4 regions of the Bacillus sp. EB106-06-01-XG163 genome follow, and region 3 is predicted to be linked to each of the others. Evidence: riboswitches for the same ligand, from Rfam matches in the RefSeq annotation. Region 3 holds a riboswitch; each other region holds the start of a gene.
What was found. A riboswitch is a leader RNA that binds a small molecule or an ion and turns the genes downstream of it on or off. The one in region 3 is predicted to bind thiamine pyrophosphate.

Region 1 (4,402 bases), on a different contig from region 3:
ACAGAAATGAGCGGACAAACTTCTGCTCGCAAACTTAACAAAAATACGGAACCGATTCCGCGGAACAGCGGTGTGTTGCTTTCAAAAGGCTCAGGTTCATTCAACATGGAAACAGGGAGGATCTCAGATATTCACGGTGGACATACGGGAATGTTCGAAAGTGATGAGCATGCTGACCAGCAGGAGGAGCTGGATTCGGCGCACCGTGCTTATATTAAGGAAACACCGATTCGGCCTTGGAATTTAATCATTCCGATCGGGCTGTTTTTGCTATTAACACTCTTTCTCAGCTGGTGGGACGGCCATTCTAAAGCTCAAGGGTTTTTGAATGCTTTTATCAAAAGCGATATGCTTGGCGTCATGTTAACCGCATTATTGGCAGCGGTTATTGCAGCATTTGCTCTTTTTATGTTTCAGCGTTTTCATGCAGGCGAGCTTGTTACCCATTTTATTAAGGGCGGAAACGAATTGGTCAACGTTATTATTATGTTATCGCTGATTTGGGCCGTAACAGCAGTATCTGAAGATCTGGGATTCTCGGAATATGTTACTTCTCATTTAACGTCATGGATCCCTCATATGTTTATTGCGCCGTCTCTTTTTATACTGGGGGCTGTTATATCCTATTTTATCGGGTCATCCTGGGGGACTTGGGGGCTTTTAATGCCGCTCGGCGTAACGCTGGCGGTTCAGTCACATACCAGTTTATTATTAGCGATCGGGGCCGTGTTTGCGAGCGGAACATTTGGAGCATTTGCTTCTCCTCTCAGTGATAATACGGTGACAACCTGTACGGTGTTGGGGATCGATGTTGTGAAGTATGCCCGTTCGAAGCTTGTTCCGGCGCTTATCGCCGCGGGGATCTCCGTTGTGTTATACGGTGTGTTTTCATTTTTCAGATAACAAATAGCTTTTAAAGGCGGTATCCGAAATGGGGATAACGCCTTTTTATGAGCTGTTATACTAGAGGAAAAAAGAGGTGATGACATTGAAGCAGATTATTGCAATGGGCGGCGGGGGCTTTTCCATGGAGCCGGATCATCTTGTGCTGGATCAGTATATTTTAGAGCAGTCGGCGCGGTCAAAGCCGAAAATTTGTTTTTTGCCGACGGCAAGCGGAGATTCGGAGAATTATATCGGCAGGTTTTATCAGGCCTTTCAAAAGCTGCGGTGTGAGCCGGATCACTTGTCGTTGTTTAAACCGCCGGGTTCTGATCTCAGATCCTTTCTCATGAAGAAAGATATTATATATGTCGGCGGCGGAAATACGCGTAATATGCTTGTCTTATGGAAAGAGTGGGGGATTGACCTTATTCTTCGTGAGGCTTGGGAAAACGGCATCATGTTGGCGGGTCTCAGCGCCGGGGCGATTTGCTGGTATGAAGAAGGATTGACGGATTCAGCTGGAGATTTGAGAGAGTTAAGAGCTTTAGGATTTTTGCGGGGAAGCTTTTGTCCGCACTATGACGGAGAAGCGGAGCGCCGGCCGGTGTATCACCGTCTGATTTCAGAAAAGAAACTCAGGGAGGGCTATGCCGCTGATGACGGCGCTGCGCTTCATTATAAAGACGGTCAGCTGTTCCGGGCTGTCTCTTCCAGGGAAACCGCAAAGGGTTATCGGGTTTTTAATACCGAAAAAGGCGTTCGGGAAACAGAGCTTATGACTGTTCCGTTATCTGAATTTTGATAATATGCTTTTTTTTGTACACAACTTATGTTACGATGAGAGCGAAATCAATAGTTACTGGGGGTGCCCGTCTGAGCGGGCTGAGAGAGAAGCGGCGGCTTCTTAACCCTTTGGACCTGATCTGGTTCGTACCAGCGTGGGGAAGTAAAGGTTTTATTATTGTTGATGAAAACAATAATAGTTTCTTTCTGACTGCAAAACCGGGTTCTTCTTTGAACCCGGTTTTTTTGTGCTGGTGCTGAGCTTGGTTCTGTTATTCAAATGATAAAGGAGAGATTTGTATGCAAAATCAATCAGTACAGCAAGCGAACATTTCCATTATGTCGAGTTTTTCCGGCAGTAAAAAGGTTTATGCAGAAGGTTCTTCGCCCGCTATACGAGTGCCGATGCGGGAAATCAGCCTGAGTGCGACTACGGGGGCATTCGGGGAAGAGGAGAATGCGCCGGTCCGTGTTTATGATACGAGCGGGCCGTATACAGACCCGGATGTACAGATTGATATTCATGAAGGGCTGGGGGCGCTCCGCACAAAGTGGATTACCGGGCGCGGAGATGTAGAAGAATATAATGGCCGGACCGTGAGACCTGAAGACAACGGTTATAAAAAAGAGGGCCGTGCCGCTGAATACCCCGGCCTACAGCGGAAACCGCTTCGGGCCAAGCCGGGGAAAAATGTAACACAATTGCATTATGCGAGAAAAGGCATCATTACGCCTGAAATGGAGTTTATCGCAATACGTGAGCATGTGTCTCCCGAATTTGTCAGAGACGAGGTAGCCAGCGGCCGGGCGATTATTCCTTCTAACGTCAACCACCCGGAAAGCGAGCCGATGATTATCGGCCGGAATTTTCATGTGAAAATTAATGCCAATATCGGCAACTCGGCTGTTACATCTTCTATCGAAGAAGAAGTCGAAAAAATGACGTGGGCGATTCGCTGGGGCGCCGATACGATGATGGACTTATCCACGGGAAAAGACATTCATACGACGCGTGAATGGATTATCCGCAACTGTCCCGTGCCTGTGGGGACGGTGCCGATTTATCAGGCGCTTGAAAAAGTAAATGGCATTGCCGAGGATTTAACGTGGGACATTTATCGTGACACATTGATTGAGCAGGCGGAGCAGGGCGTGGATTATTTCACCATCCATGCCGGCGTACTGCTTCGTTACGTCCCGTTAACGGCTAAACGCACGACGGGAATTGTATCCCGCGGGGGGGCGATTATGGCGCAATGGTGCCTGGCTCATCATCAGGAAAGCTTTCTGTACACGCATTTTGAAGAAATTTGTGAAATCATGAAGACCTATGATATCGCTTTTTCTCTTGGTGACGGGCTTCGCCCCGGTTCGATTGCGGATGCCAATGATGAAGCGCAGTTTGCGGAATTGGAGACTCTCGGAGAATTGACGGAGATTGCGTGGAAGCACGATGTGCAAGTGATGATCGAAGGACCGGGTCATGTGCCGATGCATAAAATTAAGGAAAACATGGACAAGCAGCTGGAAATTTGTAAAGAGGCGCCTTTTTACACGCTCGGGCCATTAACGACGGATATCGCTCCGGGTTATGACCACATTACTTCAGCAATCGGCGCGGCGATGATCGGCTGGTACGGGACGGCGATGCTTTGCTATGTCACGCCGAAGGAGCATTTGGGGCTGCCGAATCGTGATGATGTAAGAGAAGGCGTCATTACGTACAAAATCGCGGCACATGCCGCAGACCTTGCTAAAGGGCATCCGGGTGCACAGATCCGTGACGATGCTCTGTCTAAGGCGCGGTTTGAATTCCGGTGGCGTGATCAATTTCATTTGTCGCTTGATCCTGAAAGAGCAATGGAATATCATGATGAAACGCTGCCGGCTGAAGGCGCAAAAACGGCTCACTTCTGTTCGATGTGCGGTCCGAAGTTCTGCAGTATGAGAATTTCTCAGGATATTCGTGATTATGCGAAGGAAAACGGACTTACTGAAGACGAGGCCGTCAACGAAGGACTGAAAGAAAAAGCAAAAGAGTTTGCAGAGAAGGGAAGCCGCTTATATCAATAAAAGAAAAGATGAGGATGGAGTTTGCCCATCTTCATCTTTTTTAGAAAAACGGTGAACGGCGAAGCGGCGGAATGCTCTGCTCAAAGCGGAATATATTTTCCGGATCGTATTTCGTTTTGACTTGACGGAGGCGGTGAACATTTTCTCCGTAATACGTTTGCAGCCAGTTTCTGATTTCTCTATCAGGCCAATTCACGTAATCTCCCATCGTTTCTCTTGATAGGGACGTTCTCAGTCCTTCAATCCAGCGGACATTTTGTCTTTCTTCTTCAGCAGATGTCCAAGTTGTTATATATTCTTGGGCAATGATTGCGTTGCGATAGTAGAATGCCGTTTGGTCCGGAGCGATCCGTCCGGCCGCCCCGCCGAGAGACTGCTGCCAGACACTGGCGTTTTCGTTCGGAGCGTGCTCTAAATAGCGCTTTAAAGTGGAAATCGCGCGTGTTGATAATGGTTTTTCAATAAAGGATCCTGACCGCTTCATCTTTTGCGGCTGATTGCCTCCCGGGCTGTTAAAAAAGGCTGCCGCCTTAATAAATGGCACTGTCTTGACCATGCCGCTTGCCGGTTTTCCCGCTTTCATTAACGGAGCCAACAGTTCTTTCAGCTCATCCTTTGTCCCGGTAAATTGACCGAGCGCTTCTATGCGGTTGACTTCCTT
Region 2 (4,402 bases), on a different contig from region 3:
CGGCCTGAGCCCCGCCCAAAACCGGTCTATTTTCATATGTTCGATGGCGGGAAGCATGGTTTTCGCTTTTGCAATGACGGCCTCAATTCCTCCGATGTCAGGCGTATCGCTCCAGTCGTCCTGTTTCATCGTGGCGCCGATGACAAGCCGGCCGCTTTTTCTCGGGACGACATAACAATGATCATGGTAAAGGGTTTTGGTCAGCGGGATATCGTCATTCCACACGGAAAGGCATTCTCCTTTCACAGGAAAAAAAGGCTGTCCCAAGCCGAGCTGGCTGAAAAACCGGCCGCTCCATACACCGCTTGCAACTGCGACTTTGTCAGCATAGACATCCCCGCCGGATGTTGTGATGCAATATTCTCCGTTCACCCGTTTTACGGAGGTGACTTGTGTATGCTCATATATATCAGCGCCATAGCGCCGCGCTCCTTTTGCATACGCTTTGCAGACATAGTACGGTTCGACATGGACATCGTCTTTTATAAAACTTGCGCCGAGAATGTCTTTTGAAGCGTAAGGCTCTTTTTCAAGGGCATCTTCCGCTGAAAGCCAGGTGACGGAAGGCAGATCATCCATCTTCCGCAGACGGGCGATATCTTCTTCGGTATACGCCAGTTTAAGCATTCCGCCGTTATGGCGCCTGATGTCAATGCCGCAAGCTTCCTCAAGCTCTTGCCCCGCCGCTTCATACAGCCTTTGACTGTGCATGGCAAAATCAAAAAACGCATCCCGGTTTTCACATTCCGCATGAGCGCCCAGCATTCCCGCGGCAGCGCTTGTCGTTTTTCGGCCGACTTCTCCGGCTTCAAACAAGACAACGTTCTGCTGCGTCTTCGCCAGCTCATAAGAAATGGCGCACCCGATAATTCCGCCGCCGATCACCGCCGTATCATAGTGCTTCTTCATAATCGGCCTCCCTTACCGCGCGTGCATACCGCTTTGCCGCCTCCTCAGGATTTTCAGCTGAGAAAATACCTGACATGACGGCAATTCCGTCCGGTTTCGCCTGCTTTGTGTGTCCGATCGTCTGCAGTGTCATTCCGCCGATTGCGATGACGGGGATGGAAAGCGTGCGTTTGATCTCTGAAAGCAGGCTGATGCCTCTTGCTTCAAGTCCTTGTTTACATTCGGTTTCAAATACATGGCCGAACACCACATAATCCGCATCTTCCTTTTCAGCTTGGATGGCTTCTTTCAGCGAATGAACCGAACGTCCGATATGAAGATGGGGAAATCTGCTTCGCACCTGCTTTACGGAAAAGCTGCGGGACGGAAGCTGAACACGGTGTATATTGGCAAAAAGCGCGATATCCGCCCTGTCATTGATGATCAATTTGTCCTTATCCGCACCGCCCTTTTTCAAAAGGGTCAAAAGCTGCATGATTTCTCCCGCTGTTTTATCCCGCTCACGGATATGGATAAAGCTTACTTCGCGCTGAATCGAAAGAATATCCTCGGCCAGCTCGGCAACGGGTTTGCGATTATCAGTTACCGCGTGCAGCTCCAAAAGATTCCACCTCTTTTCCGCCCTTCTCGGACCAGCCTTCTTTTTGATAGGCCATTCCCCAAAATTGATATTCATAATAGCTTGAAATCACAAAATTCTCTTTCATTTTCGCGCGGATGTCCTCTGTGCTGTTTTCAGCAATCTCGTCAAAACGGCTGATCTGTTCTTCGACTTGCTGTCTGAACCAGTCTCCGCCGTATGTACCGATCCATTTTTCATAAATCGGATGCTCCGGTTTGCACTCCTTTAAGTGTTCGCCGACTTCATAATAAAGCCAATAACAGGGCAGAAGCGCAGCTAATATTTCTCCAAAATTGCCGCTCATCACCGATCTGTACATATGAGACGTATAAGAATAGGCGGTCGGTGCCGGTTTAAATGCCGCACGCTCTTCTTCCGTAATCCCTAAAAGCTCCGTAAACTCGCGGTGCAGCGCCATTTCCGCTTCATATGTCCCTTGAGCGTGGCCCGCCATCCTGCCCGTCGTAAACAAGTCTTCGGCATATGCGGCGCCGAACGCCTGAACTTTTGCAAAATGCGTCAAATAGTAGGAATCTTGCAGCACGTAATAGCTGAAACGGTCTATCGGCAGGCTTCCGTCACCGATTCCCGTTACAAACGGATGAACAAAACTTCCGTCCCACCATTCGGCAGCCGCCAGTCTGCATTCTTCAGAAAATGTCATCATGTCTTCCCCCCTGATAAAATAAAAAAACCACTTTCCCGCATCGGAAAAGTGGTTTGGAATTTAAATGGATAAAAGGAACCCCAAAAAAATACCGCTCCACTTCCCTACGCAGGTCTGAACCTGTTCAAGTTATGAGGGTCTAAAAGTCTCACTTTTATCTCAGCCCTTATGAAGGACACCCCTAGTGGTCATACGATTAATGATTTATTTGTTATGCCTTCTATATTATCACGAATTGCAATTTGGTCAAGCTTCAAGGATTTTTCTCAGTTCCGACACGTAGTTGCGCGAGCCCGTGACGATGAGACGGTCTCCTGTTTTCAGCCTCGTGTCTCCGTGCGGAACGATGCTGTCCACACCTCTGAAAATCCGGACGAAAATGACATCGCCCATCAGCGGAAATTCCCGCAGAATGATGCCGTTATACGCCGGGTTTTCCAGATTGATCTGATATAACGAAGACTCCTCATTCGTCAGGAGGCTCATCACGCCCGGCGCCTCAATTAATGCGCGCAAGAGCGTCTTTGTAGACAGAAGGATAGAAAAAATACTGATGCCCTCTTCTTTCAGTTTTGTTTCATGCTCAACCGAGCCGACGCTTGCGATGATACGCTCAGTCCCTTTCTCTTTCGCTATTAAGGCGATTTCAGCGTTCACATCTTCATTTCCCGTCGCCACGACAAGAATATCCGTTTTGAAAATACCGTGCGACTCAAGCGTGCCGGGCTCGTAATCAGAAATCGTGTCAACCGAAAAAACGGATTCCGCAAGCGTTTCCCCGGCATTTTCCTGATACACATGGACGACCCGTACTTCATATTCCTCATCGGGCAATTCCAGCGTAACCGGAAGTGTCATTTGGTTGGCGCCGATAAATGTAATGCGCTTTTTTTCCTGCGGCGCACTTTGCCGTTTGTATAATTTCTTAAAGCCGATCGGCGTGATGATGCTGGCAATAACCGCAACTAAAGTCAGCGCGCCGGACATATTGGCGCTGATAATGTGGAGCCTTTCTCCGATCGTAGCCGCCGCGATAACAAGCGACAGCGTGGACGTCAGCAAAAAGCCCGAAGCAAACACGGTTCTATTGTCATACCATTTCTTTAAATAAAACACCGGGAACATCTTGCTGATAAACAGCGCAAGCAGAAGCAGCGGAATCATCGTTAATGTTTTCGGGTCTTGGAAGAGTGTCCAAATATCCAATTTCACCCCGACCATGACGAAAAAGATCGGAATTAAAAACCCGTAGCCGAAGGAATCCAGCTGTTCCACCATTTCTTTATTCGGAGACAGAAGCGATACCAGAACGCCTGCCAAAAACGCGCCGAGAATATTTTCCGCCCCGAGAGATTCCGATAAAGCGACAAGCACGATAATCAGTGTGAAAATGGCTCTCGTGCCGATCTGCACGGTGCCTTTAGACATCGACTGCACAAATGAACGGTGTTTAAAGATCCTGCCGAAGAAATACAGCACGACCCCCGCGGCAAAAAGGATCAACAGAAGCCACATATTTCCGCTGTCTTCTCCGTAAAGAGAAGAGAAGAAAGCGAGCAGAATCATCGTAGCCAAGTCCGCGATAACGGCGACAAGCAGGATGATCTGGCCGATATTGGAGTTCATGATCCGTTCTTCCTTTAAAGTCGGGACCACCACACCGAGTGATATCGTCGAAATAATAAGCGTCATTAAAAATGCGTTTTGAATAAAACCGGCTAATACAAAGGCATAGGACAGCAGCAATGATAAAATAAAGATGCCGAAAAAGATAATCAGTGCGGCAGAAAACGTGTTGGGCGCTTCCTTGCCGTTCGGAAGGAATTGTTTTTTCTTCCCTTTCTCAAATGAAGAAAAATCAATTTCCAAGCCGCTTAAAAACATTAAAAAGATAAAGCCGAGAACAGACAGCGTCTCCAGCCACGTGTCTCCCTGAACGACAAGATTCAGGCCGCTTTTTCCGATAATAAGCCCCATGATGATCTCCGCGACGACGACGGGGATGCTGAGCTTAAACCGATGTAAAAGGAGCGGCGTCAAAAAAGCGACGATCAGAACGACGACTAAAGATGCGACTGATGTGTGTTCCATTCGTAAATACCTCCTTAAAACAAGGGTTATAAAAGCCCGCTTAAAGCGGGCGAAACCTTACTTTTTTTAAAAACATAACGCATATTCTAACAAGGCTGAACGCGAAAAAAAAG
Region 3 (4,402 bases):
CATTGAAGCCAATGTGGATAAAAAACTTTTGAAAAAAGCGCTTGAGCAATTAAACGAAAGAGAAAAGCAGATTATGGAACTGCGTTTCGGGCTTGTCGGAGAAGAAGAAAAAACTCAAAAAGATGTAGCCGACATGATGGGGATTTCACAATCTTATATCTCCCGGCTCGAAAAGCGGATTATCAAAAGACTGAGAAAAGAGTTTAACAAAATGGTGTAAAATTTTTTCCATCTGACAGCCCTTACTGCCGCAAGGATTGCCGTCGCCGGATGTTTATTTCTGTAAAATGGCGGTGCATATTTTTCCCACCCGAGGAGATACTTAACGTTGTACAGCAGCTCCTAGTGGGAGGGAAAAACGTGTCAAGAAATAAAGTCGAAATTTGCGGGGTGGATACCTCCAAATTACCGGTGCTCAAGAATGAAGAGATGAGAAAGCTGTTTAGGCAATTACAGGATGAGGGCGATGATTCAGCGAGGGAAAAGCTTGTAAACGGCAATCTGCGCCTTGTCTTAAGCGTCATTCAGAGGTTTAACAACAGAGGAGAGTATGTTGATGACTTATTTCAGGTCGGCTGCATCGGACTAATGAAATCCATTGATAATTTTGACCTAAGCCATAATGTTAAGTTTTCAACATACGCTGTACCGATGATCATCGGAGAAATCCGCAGATATTTGCGGGATAACAATCCGATCCGCGTCTCGAGGTCGCTTCGCGATATCGCATATAAAGCGCTTCAAGTAAGAGAGCGGTTAATCAGTGAGACAAGCAGGGAGCCGACAGCAGAGGAAATCGCCAAAGTTCTTGAAGTGCCCCATGAAGAAATTGTGTTTGCCCTTGACGCCATCCAGGATCCGGTTTCACTGTTTGAGCCGATTTATAATGACGGCGGCGATCCGATTTACGTGATGGACCAGATCAGCGATGAGCGCAATAAGGATACACAATGGATTGAGGAGCTGGCTCTGAAAGAAGGCATGAGAAGACTGAACGAACGGGAAAAAATGATTTTGCGAAAGCGCTTTTTCCAAGGGAAAACCCAAATGGAAGTCGCTGAAGAAATCGGCATATCCCAAGCTCAGGTCTCAAGGCTTGAAAAGGCAGCCATTAAACAAATGAATAAGAATATCCATCAATAACGGAAAAAGCCTTTAAACCTTGTTTAAAGGCTTTTTTCATGCGATGGTTTACGTTTGCAAAAAAGTGATGTATTCTAATGTGTAAAAGTTTTTAGAAAATTTAAACAAAGTAAACGGGGGAAACTGCAATGATTTTACAGCTGGACAGTGTGTCATTAAAAAGAAACGGGAAATGGATTTTGAAAGATATCAACTGGCGCGTCGAGAAAAACGAAAATTGGGTGCTGTACGGATTAAACGGAGCCGGAAAAACGGCTTTGCTGAATATGTTATGCTCTTATTACTTCCCCACTTCAGGAGAGATGCAGGTGCTCGGCCATCAATTCGGCAAAACAGAGCTCGGTGACAGGCTCAGAAGGAAAATTGGCCTTGTTTCGGCAGGTCTTCAGCACAAATTATATGCCGCGGACTCCGCTTTTGAAATCGCCCTCAGCGGCGCGTACGCCTCAATCGGGCTGTACGAAACTCCGAGTGAGCAGGTAAGGGAAAAAGCGATCGGTCTTCTGAAGGATTTGGGTGCCATCGGTTACGCCGACAGACGGTATGAAACATTATCACAAGGGGAAAGACAGAGAGCGCTGATTGCGCGGGCGCTTATGGCTGATCCGGAACTGCTGATTTTGGACGAACCCGTGACGGGTCTTGATTTTATGGCAAGGGAGCAGCTGCTGGACACGATTACGTCGATCGCCGAAAAAGAAAATGCGCCGTCCATCCTTTATGTCACCCATCACGCTGAAGAAATTCTGCCGGTATTTGATCAGGCGCTGCTTTTAAAACAGGGCGAGGTGTTCGCCTCCGGGAAAATCAGGGACATGCTTTCTGACGAGCGGCTTACAGCGTTTTTCGATATGCCTGTCAATGTCTTATGGAACAATGGCCGCCCGTTTTTAACACGTGCAAAAGAGGCATCATCCGTAAAATAACATAAATTCACCCTGGGGGTGCTGCCATGCGGCTGAGAGAGACGTTGTCTCAACCCTTAAAGGACCGGATCCGGATCATGCCGGCGGAGGGAAGCGGTGAAAAAAGCGGAGGAAGACCCGTTTTTTACCCGTTTCATTTCATGAATGAAACGGTTTTTTTGATACAGCCAAAGGGGAGATTTCCAATGCATCAGATTGATATGCTGTTACACCAGGCGGAGAAACGGCGGCACGACTTCATACATATTGCTGAAAGATTGATAGCCTTTCCGACTCCGGCCCCGCCAGCAAGAAATACGGCAGAAGCCCAAAAGTGGGTGGCCGGCTTTTTAAAAGAAACGGGCTGCTCGGTCGATATGTGGGATGTGTATCCGGAAGACCCGAATGTAGTCGGTGTTTTAAAAGGGACAGATTCAAGCAGGCATCAAAGCCTGATTTTAAACGGACACATTGATGTGGCAGAAGCCGGGGGCGAAGACTGGCACTCTGACCCGTTTCAGCCGCACGTAAAAGATGGCATGCTGATCGGAAGGGGCGCCGCTGATATGAAAGGGGGTTTGGCGTGTGTTCTCTTCTCTCTGAAGCTGATCCATGATGCCGGCATTGAGCTTCCGGGCGACCTCATTGTACAGTCTGTAATCGGAGAAGAAGTCGGTGAGGCGGGGACGCTGGAATGCTGCAAACGCGGCTATCACGCGGATTTTGCGGTTGTCGCGGATACGAGCAGCCTGCATATTCAAGGGCAGGGCGGTGTCATCACCGGCTGGATAGAATTGAAAAGCAAACAAACATTTCATGACGGCATGAGGCGCAATATGATTCATGCGGGCGGAGGCACATTCGGAGCGAGCGCCATCGAAAAAATGGCGAAAATCATCGCTGCCTTGGGAGAGCTGGAGCGCCACTGGGCGGTAACGAAAAGCTATCCCGGTTTTGCGCCCGGCACCAATACGATCAACCCTGCCGTCATTGAAGGCGGAAGACACGCAGCGTTTGTCGCCGATGAATGCCGGTTATGGATCACCGTCCACTTTTATCCGAACGAAACGCACGAACAAGCAGCCGCAGAAATCGAAGACTATATTAATCGTGTCGCTGACAGTGATCTGTGGCTCAAAGAAAACAGGCCGGTGTTCAAATGGGGCGGATCTTCGATGATTGAAGACAGAGGAGAGGTGTTCCCGGCGCTGGAAATCGACCCGGATCATCCGGCAGTTTCTGTCTTGGCTGCATCACACTCAGCCGTCAGAAAACAGGAGCCCGTCATTGATGTTTCCCAAACCGTAACTGACGGAGGGTGGCTTTATCATGCCGGGATTCCGAGCGTCATATACGGTCCCGGCGATTTAAAAAACGCCCACTCCGTAAACGAGGAAGTGTCCGTTGATGAGCTTATGGACTATACGAAAATTATGCTGAGATTTATCCTCGCCTGGTGCAGCCGCAAAAAAGATTGCCCGATGTGACAAGGTTCAGCCCGGCCGTTCATATAATAGGAAAAAGAACGGGCAAAGGGCGTGATACGCATGATCAGCATATCTGAATTTCAAATAAAAGATGTGGTAAACGTGTCGAACGGAAAAAAACTCGGAAGCATCGGTGATATTGATATTAACGTGACAACGGGAAAAATTCAGGCGATTATTTTAGGCGGCAGCGGAAAAGTTCTCGGTTTTTTCGGAAAAGAAGAGGAAATGATCATTCCTTGGCGAAATATAGTTAAAATTGGGGAAGATGTCATCTTAGTGCGTGTAAACGAACCAAAGGGGGGAGCGTAATCCTCCCTTTACTTGTAAAAAGCCGGAAATCTCAATGTTTCCGGCACATTTATTTATCTCATTTTTCAATCAGCCGCTAAACGTATGCTTAAAATTGTGTTAAAATGAGTGGGAAATTACGCTTTTTTAATGTTTGTCGAAAGGTTGGATCTCCATGAATACATATCACCCGTTTAGTCTTACCACCCCCTCGGCACTCATGATAGAAGACTGGAACTGTGTGAATCAGCTTAACACAAAGGTCATCGCCGGATTCACAACGAAAAACGGCGGGGTCAGCAATCCTCCGTATGAGTCATTAAATACCGGATTGCACGTCCGGGACGAAGCTCATGATGTTGTGACAAACCGTGAAGTCATAGCGTCCTTATGCGGTACTGATCTGGATTCCTGGGTGTTCGCCGACCAGACACATGAAAACCGCGTCCGGCGCGTGACAGCCGGGGATAAAGGAAAAGGAGCGAGAGACTATTCTTCCGCATTCCGCGGGACGGACGGGCTCTACACGAAAGATGCGAATCTTTTTTTGGCCCTTTGTTTTGCGGACTGTGTGCC
Region 4 (4,402 bases), on a different contig from region 3:
CTCGCAGTGCGGCTGTCATTTTGGCTGTAAATTTTGTGCAACAGGAGATATTGGTTTAAAACGCAATTTAACGTCAGATGAAATGACTGACCAAATTTTGTACTTTCACTTAAAAGGACATTCAATTGACAGTATTTCTTTTATGGGAATGGGAGAAGCATTAGCGAATGTACAAGTTTTTGATGCTTTACATGTGCTTACAAATCCGAAGTTGTTTGCTTTAAGCCCTCGCAGGTTATCTATTTCGACCATAGGTATTATTCCGGGCATTAAAAAAATCACTCAGGATTATCCGCAGGTCAACCTGACGTTTTCATTACATTCTCCTTTTAATGAACAGCGAAGCAAGTTAATGCCGATTAATGAACGCTACCCGTTATTGGAGGTAATGGACACATTAGATGAGCATATACGTGTGACCTCAAGAAAAGTTTATATTGCTTATATTATGCTGCCGGGAGTTAATGATTCTATTGATCATGCGAATGAAGTAGTAAATCTTTTAAGAAGCAGATATAAGAGAGGGAACTTGTTCCATGTAAACATCATTAGATATAACCCGACTGTTAGTTCACCTATGAGATTTGAAGAAGTAAATGAGAAACAAGTTGTAAACTTCTATAAAAAATTAAAGTCAGCAGGAATTAACGTGACCGTCAGAAGTCAATTTGGCATTGATATAGATGCTGCTTGCGGACAATTATATGGAAATTATCAAAAAAATAAGAACCAATAAATCAGGTGCAGAACTCGGTTTGACTTCATATTATTTCATTTGATAACATAAAATGGTTATTGTGATTGAAAAAAAGATACCCGTTTTTATAAAAAAAGGAGTCATAACGTTGCTGAAAAGGTTTTTTCTTGTTTTTCTTACACTGATAATGTCTATATTTGCTGTATTCGCGGCTGCTGAAGAGTCTCCCGGCGATCGTGTCATTTCTTTTGACGAGCCTATGATTTTATTGATCTCACTCGGAATCATCTTATGTTTGTTCATTCCTCCATTCGTCATGTCCTTTTTTGGCAGTTTGGTTGTGAGAATCATATCCGGAGTCTATCAATGTTTTATCGTCCTCACGTTTGCGGGGCTCATTCCGATTGGATTTCTGATCCCCAATGGCTTTTTGACAATTCTTGCTGCCGTACTGGGGACTTTGGTCAGTTCAGCGAGTGTTGCCGTGACCTTATTCGTTGGCAGGAAAAAAGAGGCCGGAAGGTTTTAAAACTAGTGGGTAAGCTGCAATATTGAAGGGAAAGTCATTGTTTGACTATTTATATGGAATAGCATAGAATTAAAGTAAATATTTATAAAAAGTCACTAGGGGAGCTTTAATAGCTGAGAAGAGACAATACGTCCTGACCCTTTGAACCTGATTTGGTTAATACCAGCGTAGGGAAGTGAAAAATTAGAGAGATTCTTTATCTTATCTATATTTAAGCCACTTTCCATAGAGGAAAGTGGCTTTATTTATTTTGAAAGGGTGATATGAAGTGGCGACTAAAAAAGTTTTTCTGGCAGGGCCTTTTAAAAGTTTAGTAGATGAGAAAACTGGATTGATGAGTGCGTATGAGAGGGGAAAGCTGGAATCATTAATTTCCTTTTTTGAGAATGAAGGATGGCTGGTTCATAATGCTCACAAGCGGGAAGGGTGGGGGAAAGATTTCATGACACCCCTTCAATGCACTAAAATTGATTTTGATGAAATAAGTACTTGCGACCTTTTTGCAGCATTTCCCGGATCACCCGCTTCTCCTGGAACACATATAGAAATTGGATGGGCTTCCGCCTTGAAAAAAAAGATCGTGCTATTTCTAGAAAAGGACAAGGATTATGCTTTCTTAATTCAAGGGTTACATGCAGTGGCGGATGTTGAGTACATCAGCTATAAAGATACAGATGATTTATTAGAGAACATTAAAAATACCTTTGCAGCATATAAGGCGGAATCTCAATGAGAAAGAGAACTTTTCATGAAGCATATACGGAAACGCTGTATGACATCTATCACAACCCTGAATTTTTCAATTCACCGCGCGGACAAAAAAGCAGAGAACAATTGAACTACCATCTGACTCTGGAAAATCCAATAGAACGTGTCACTTATTTATCCTCAAGAAAAACCAATATCGTGTTTAATTTTGCTGAAGTGCTATGGTATTTATCGGGGAGTAACGACTTAGATTTTATCAGTTATTACAATAAAAAAATGCCTTCATACTCAATGAATAAAAAAACATTAACAGGCACTGCGTACGGGCCTAAAATATTTGAATTCGGAAATGCAAAACTAAATCAATGGAATAGAATAAAAAATCTTTTGACACAAGAAGATATTGATTCAAAAAGGGCATTTATTCAAATATTCGATGCTTCGGAACTCTTCGTTTTAGAAAATATAGATGTTTCCTGCACAATCGGTTTGCAGTTTTTTGTGAGGGAAGGCGAATTATACATGTCTTCTGTCATGCGTGCAAATGATGCTTTTCGCGGGATGATCAGTGATCTTTTCTCATTTACCTTCATGCAGGAATTAATGGCCAGAGAACTGCGTGTAGAAGTCGGAGAATATTTTCATAATGCGGGATCAATCCATATTTATGATTCAGATCATGAATGGGCGAAAACGGTGCTTGAAGAAGCTGAAAATCACCATGATATTCCGGAATTTGAATTTCCGAAAATGCCTGAGGGAAATAACTGGCCGTCCATTGAAACAGTCTTAAAGTACGAAGAATTACTTAGGAAAGATCAAATTTCTATGACTAAAAACGATATTGAAATGCTTGATTTACCTGATTACTGGAAACAGATTCTTTTCCTTTTCAGTATATACCAGCATATTGCATATAAACGGGATATGGATCATTCTCTATTTCAAAGTTTACTTCCTATATATCAATTTTTCGTCAGGAATAAGTGGTTTCATTATTTCTCAACTGAGCAAAAGGAGGAAATTCAATGAAAACTTCATGGAAAGAAGACAGTGTTGCTGGTAAATTCGATGCTTATAATGACGTTTTAGAACAAACGTTAGGTTTTGAGTTTGTTTTTCGTACTTTTGATAAAGCGGAGATTAAAAAGGTGCTCGATTTCGGATGCGGTCCAGGAAAGGTAGCTTATAGGCTGGCTGACAGAATAGGCTGCAATGTGATCGCAGTCGATGAATCAAGGAAGATGTTAGATATAGCAAAGGCAAAAAGACAACATCCTCATGTGGACTATCATTTAATTGAACACGATAATCTTTCCTTCTTACCAGATCACTCAGTTGATGCTGCAATGGCCTGTTATGTTTTTATTAATACGGATAGTGACCAGCGTATCAAAGGTATCATAGATGAAATTTTTCGTGTGTTAAAACCAGGAGCTTCATTTGTCATACTCGATACGAATCCTGATTCAACCGGAATTGAATTTTCAACCTTCCGCAATGGAATACCGGGGAAAGAATATTCTTACGGAGAAGAAAGAAATGAATGGCTCCATGTTCCCGGACAAGCAGATTTAATTTTAAATGATTTTCATTGGCCGAAGTCAATGTATTATAAACTATTAACTCATGCAGGTTTTGAAAATGTAACTTTATCAGAACCAACGTTAAACGATATTGACCAAGAGCATGTAAAAGCCATAGAGAAAGAGTTTCAATTTAATAATTGGAAATGTGAAAAGGAATATCCGCCTTTTGTCATTTTTAAAGCAGTGAAACCTGCCTGAAGGAGGAGTGTAAGTTGACGGATATTTATAAAGCGCTTTCGATTGCTGGGACTGATCCTTCCGGAGGGGCGGGAATTCACGCGGATTTAAAAACATTTCAGGAACAAAAGGTATATGGAATGGCAGTTATTACATCAGTTGTTGCACAAAATACACTTGGTGTGAAAAGTTTTGAGGAGATGTCTCTTCAGAATATATCTCAGCAAATAGACTGTGTCATGGATGATATAAAACCGGATGCTGTCAAAACCGGTATGCTTGCAAGTATAGGAATTATTGAATTGCTGGCAGAAAAGTTAAAAGACGCAAATATTCAATCGTATGTGATGGATCCGGTTATGATTGCTAAAAGCGGACATCATCTGCTCCATAAGGACGCCATTGATTATTTGAAGAAATTATTAATACCCCAAACAACTGTTATTACACCGAACATTCCGGAAGCGGAAGTAATCATCGGCAAATCAATCGAGACTGTACAGCAGATGCGTGATGCGGCGAAAGAAATAGTGGAGGTATACGGGGCAAAAAGTGCTGTCGTAAAAGGGGGGCACCTGAACGGAGAAGCCCGTGATATTTTGTACTTTGACGAGGACTTCGAGGAATTTGTTTCTCCCCGCTTTGATACAAAGCATACTCATGGAACAGGCTGTACGTTTTCAGCTGTGATAACTGCAGAGC

Region 1: linked by a shared signal. The riboswitch ahead of thiC (phosphomethylpyrimidine synthase ThiC) and the one ahead of AC3WTF_RS01620 (acetylornithine deacetylase) in region 3 are both predicted to bind thiamine pyrophosphate.
Region 2: linked by a shared signal. The riboswitch ahead of tenA (thiaminase II) and the one ahead of AC3WTF_RS01620 (acetylornithine deacetylase) in region 3 are both predicted to bind thiamine pyrophosphate.
Region 4: linked by a shared signal. The riboswitch ahead of AC3WTF_RS10240 (TIR domain-containing protein) and the one ahead of AC3WTF_RS01620 (acetylornithine deacetylase) in region 3 are both predicted to bind thiamine pyrophosphate.

Annotation. Positions count from the first base shown of each region.
Region 1 is NZ_JBYTDS010000014.1:115,320-119,721, reverse strand. Features, by position in the region: gene AC3WTF_RS15995 (Na+/H+ antiporter NhaC family protein) at 1-903, shown strand, start outside; gene AC3WTF_RS15990 (Type 1 glutamine amidotransferase-like domain-containing protein) at 989-1,687, shown strand; TPP riboswitch at 1,737-1,847, shown strand; gene thiC (phosphomethylpyrimidine synthase ThiC) at 1,969-3,741, shown strand; gene AC3WTF_RS15980 (FAD-binding oxidoreductase) at 3,782-4,402, opposite strand, start outside.
Region 2 is NZ_JBYTDS010000004.1:156,212-160,613, forward strand. Features, by position in the region: gene thiO (glycine oxidase ThiO) at 1-909, opposite strand, end outside; gene tenI (thiazole tautomerase TenI) at 893-1,510, opposite strand; gene tenA (thiaminase II) at 1,488-2,195, opposite strand; TPP riboswitch at 2,283-2,391, opposite strand; gene AC3WTF_RS06740 (monovalent cation:proton antiporter family protein) at 2,445-4,289, opposite strand.
Region 3 is NZ_JBYTDS010000001.1:409,391-413,792, reverse strand. Features, by position in the region: gene sigE (RNA polymerase sporulation sigma factor SigE) at 1-220, shown strand, start outside; gene sigG (RNA polymerase sporulation sigma factor SigG) at 361-1,143, shown strand; gene AC3WTF_RS01625 (ABC transporter ATP-binding protein) at 1,272-2,069, shown strand; TPP riboswitch at 2,074-2,178, shown strand; gene AC3WTF_RS01620 (acetylornithine deacetylase) at 2,255-3,535, shown strand; gene AC3WTF_RS01615 (YlmC/YmxH family sporulation protein) at 3,596-3,847, shown strand; gene pgeF (peptidoglycan editing factor PgeF) at 4,002-4,402, shown strand, end outside.
Region 4 is NZ_JBYTDS010000007.1:49,280-53,681, reverse strand. Features, by position in the region: gene AC3WTF_RS10250 (Cfr family 23S rRNA (adenine(2503)-C(8))-methyltransferase) at 1-736, shown strand, start outside; gene AC3WTF_RS10245 (YdeH family membrane protein) at 846-1,226, shown strand; TPP riboswitch at 1,314-1,417, shown strand; gene AC3WTF_RS10240 (TIR domain-containing protein) at 1,495-1,959, shown strand; gene AC3WTF_RS10235 (thymidylate synthase) at 1,956-2,966, shown strand; gene AC3WTF_RS10230 (class I SAM-dependent methyltransferase) at 2,963-3,721, shown strand; gene thiD (bifunctional hydroxymethylpyrimidine kinase/phosphomethylpyrimidine kinase) at 3,736-4,402, shown strand, end outside.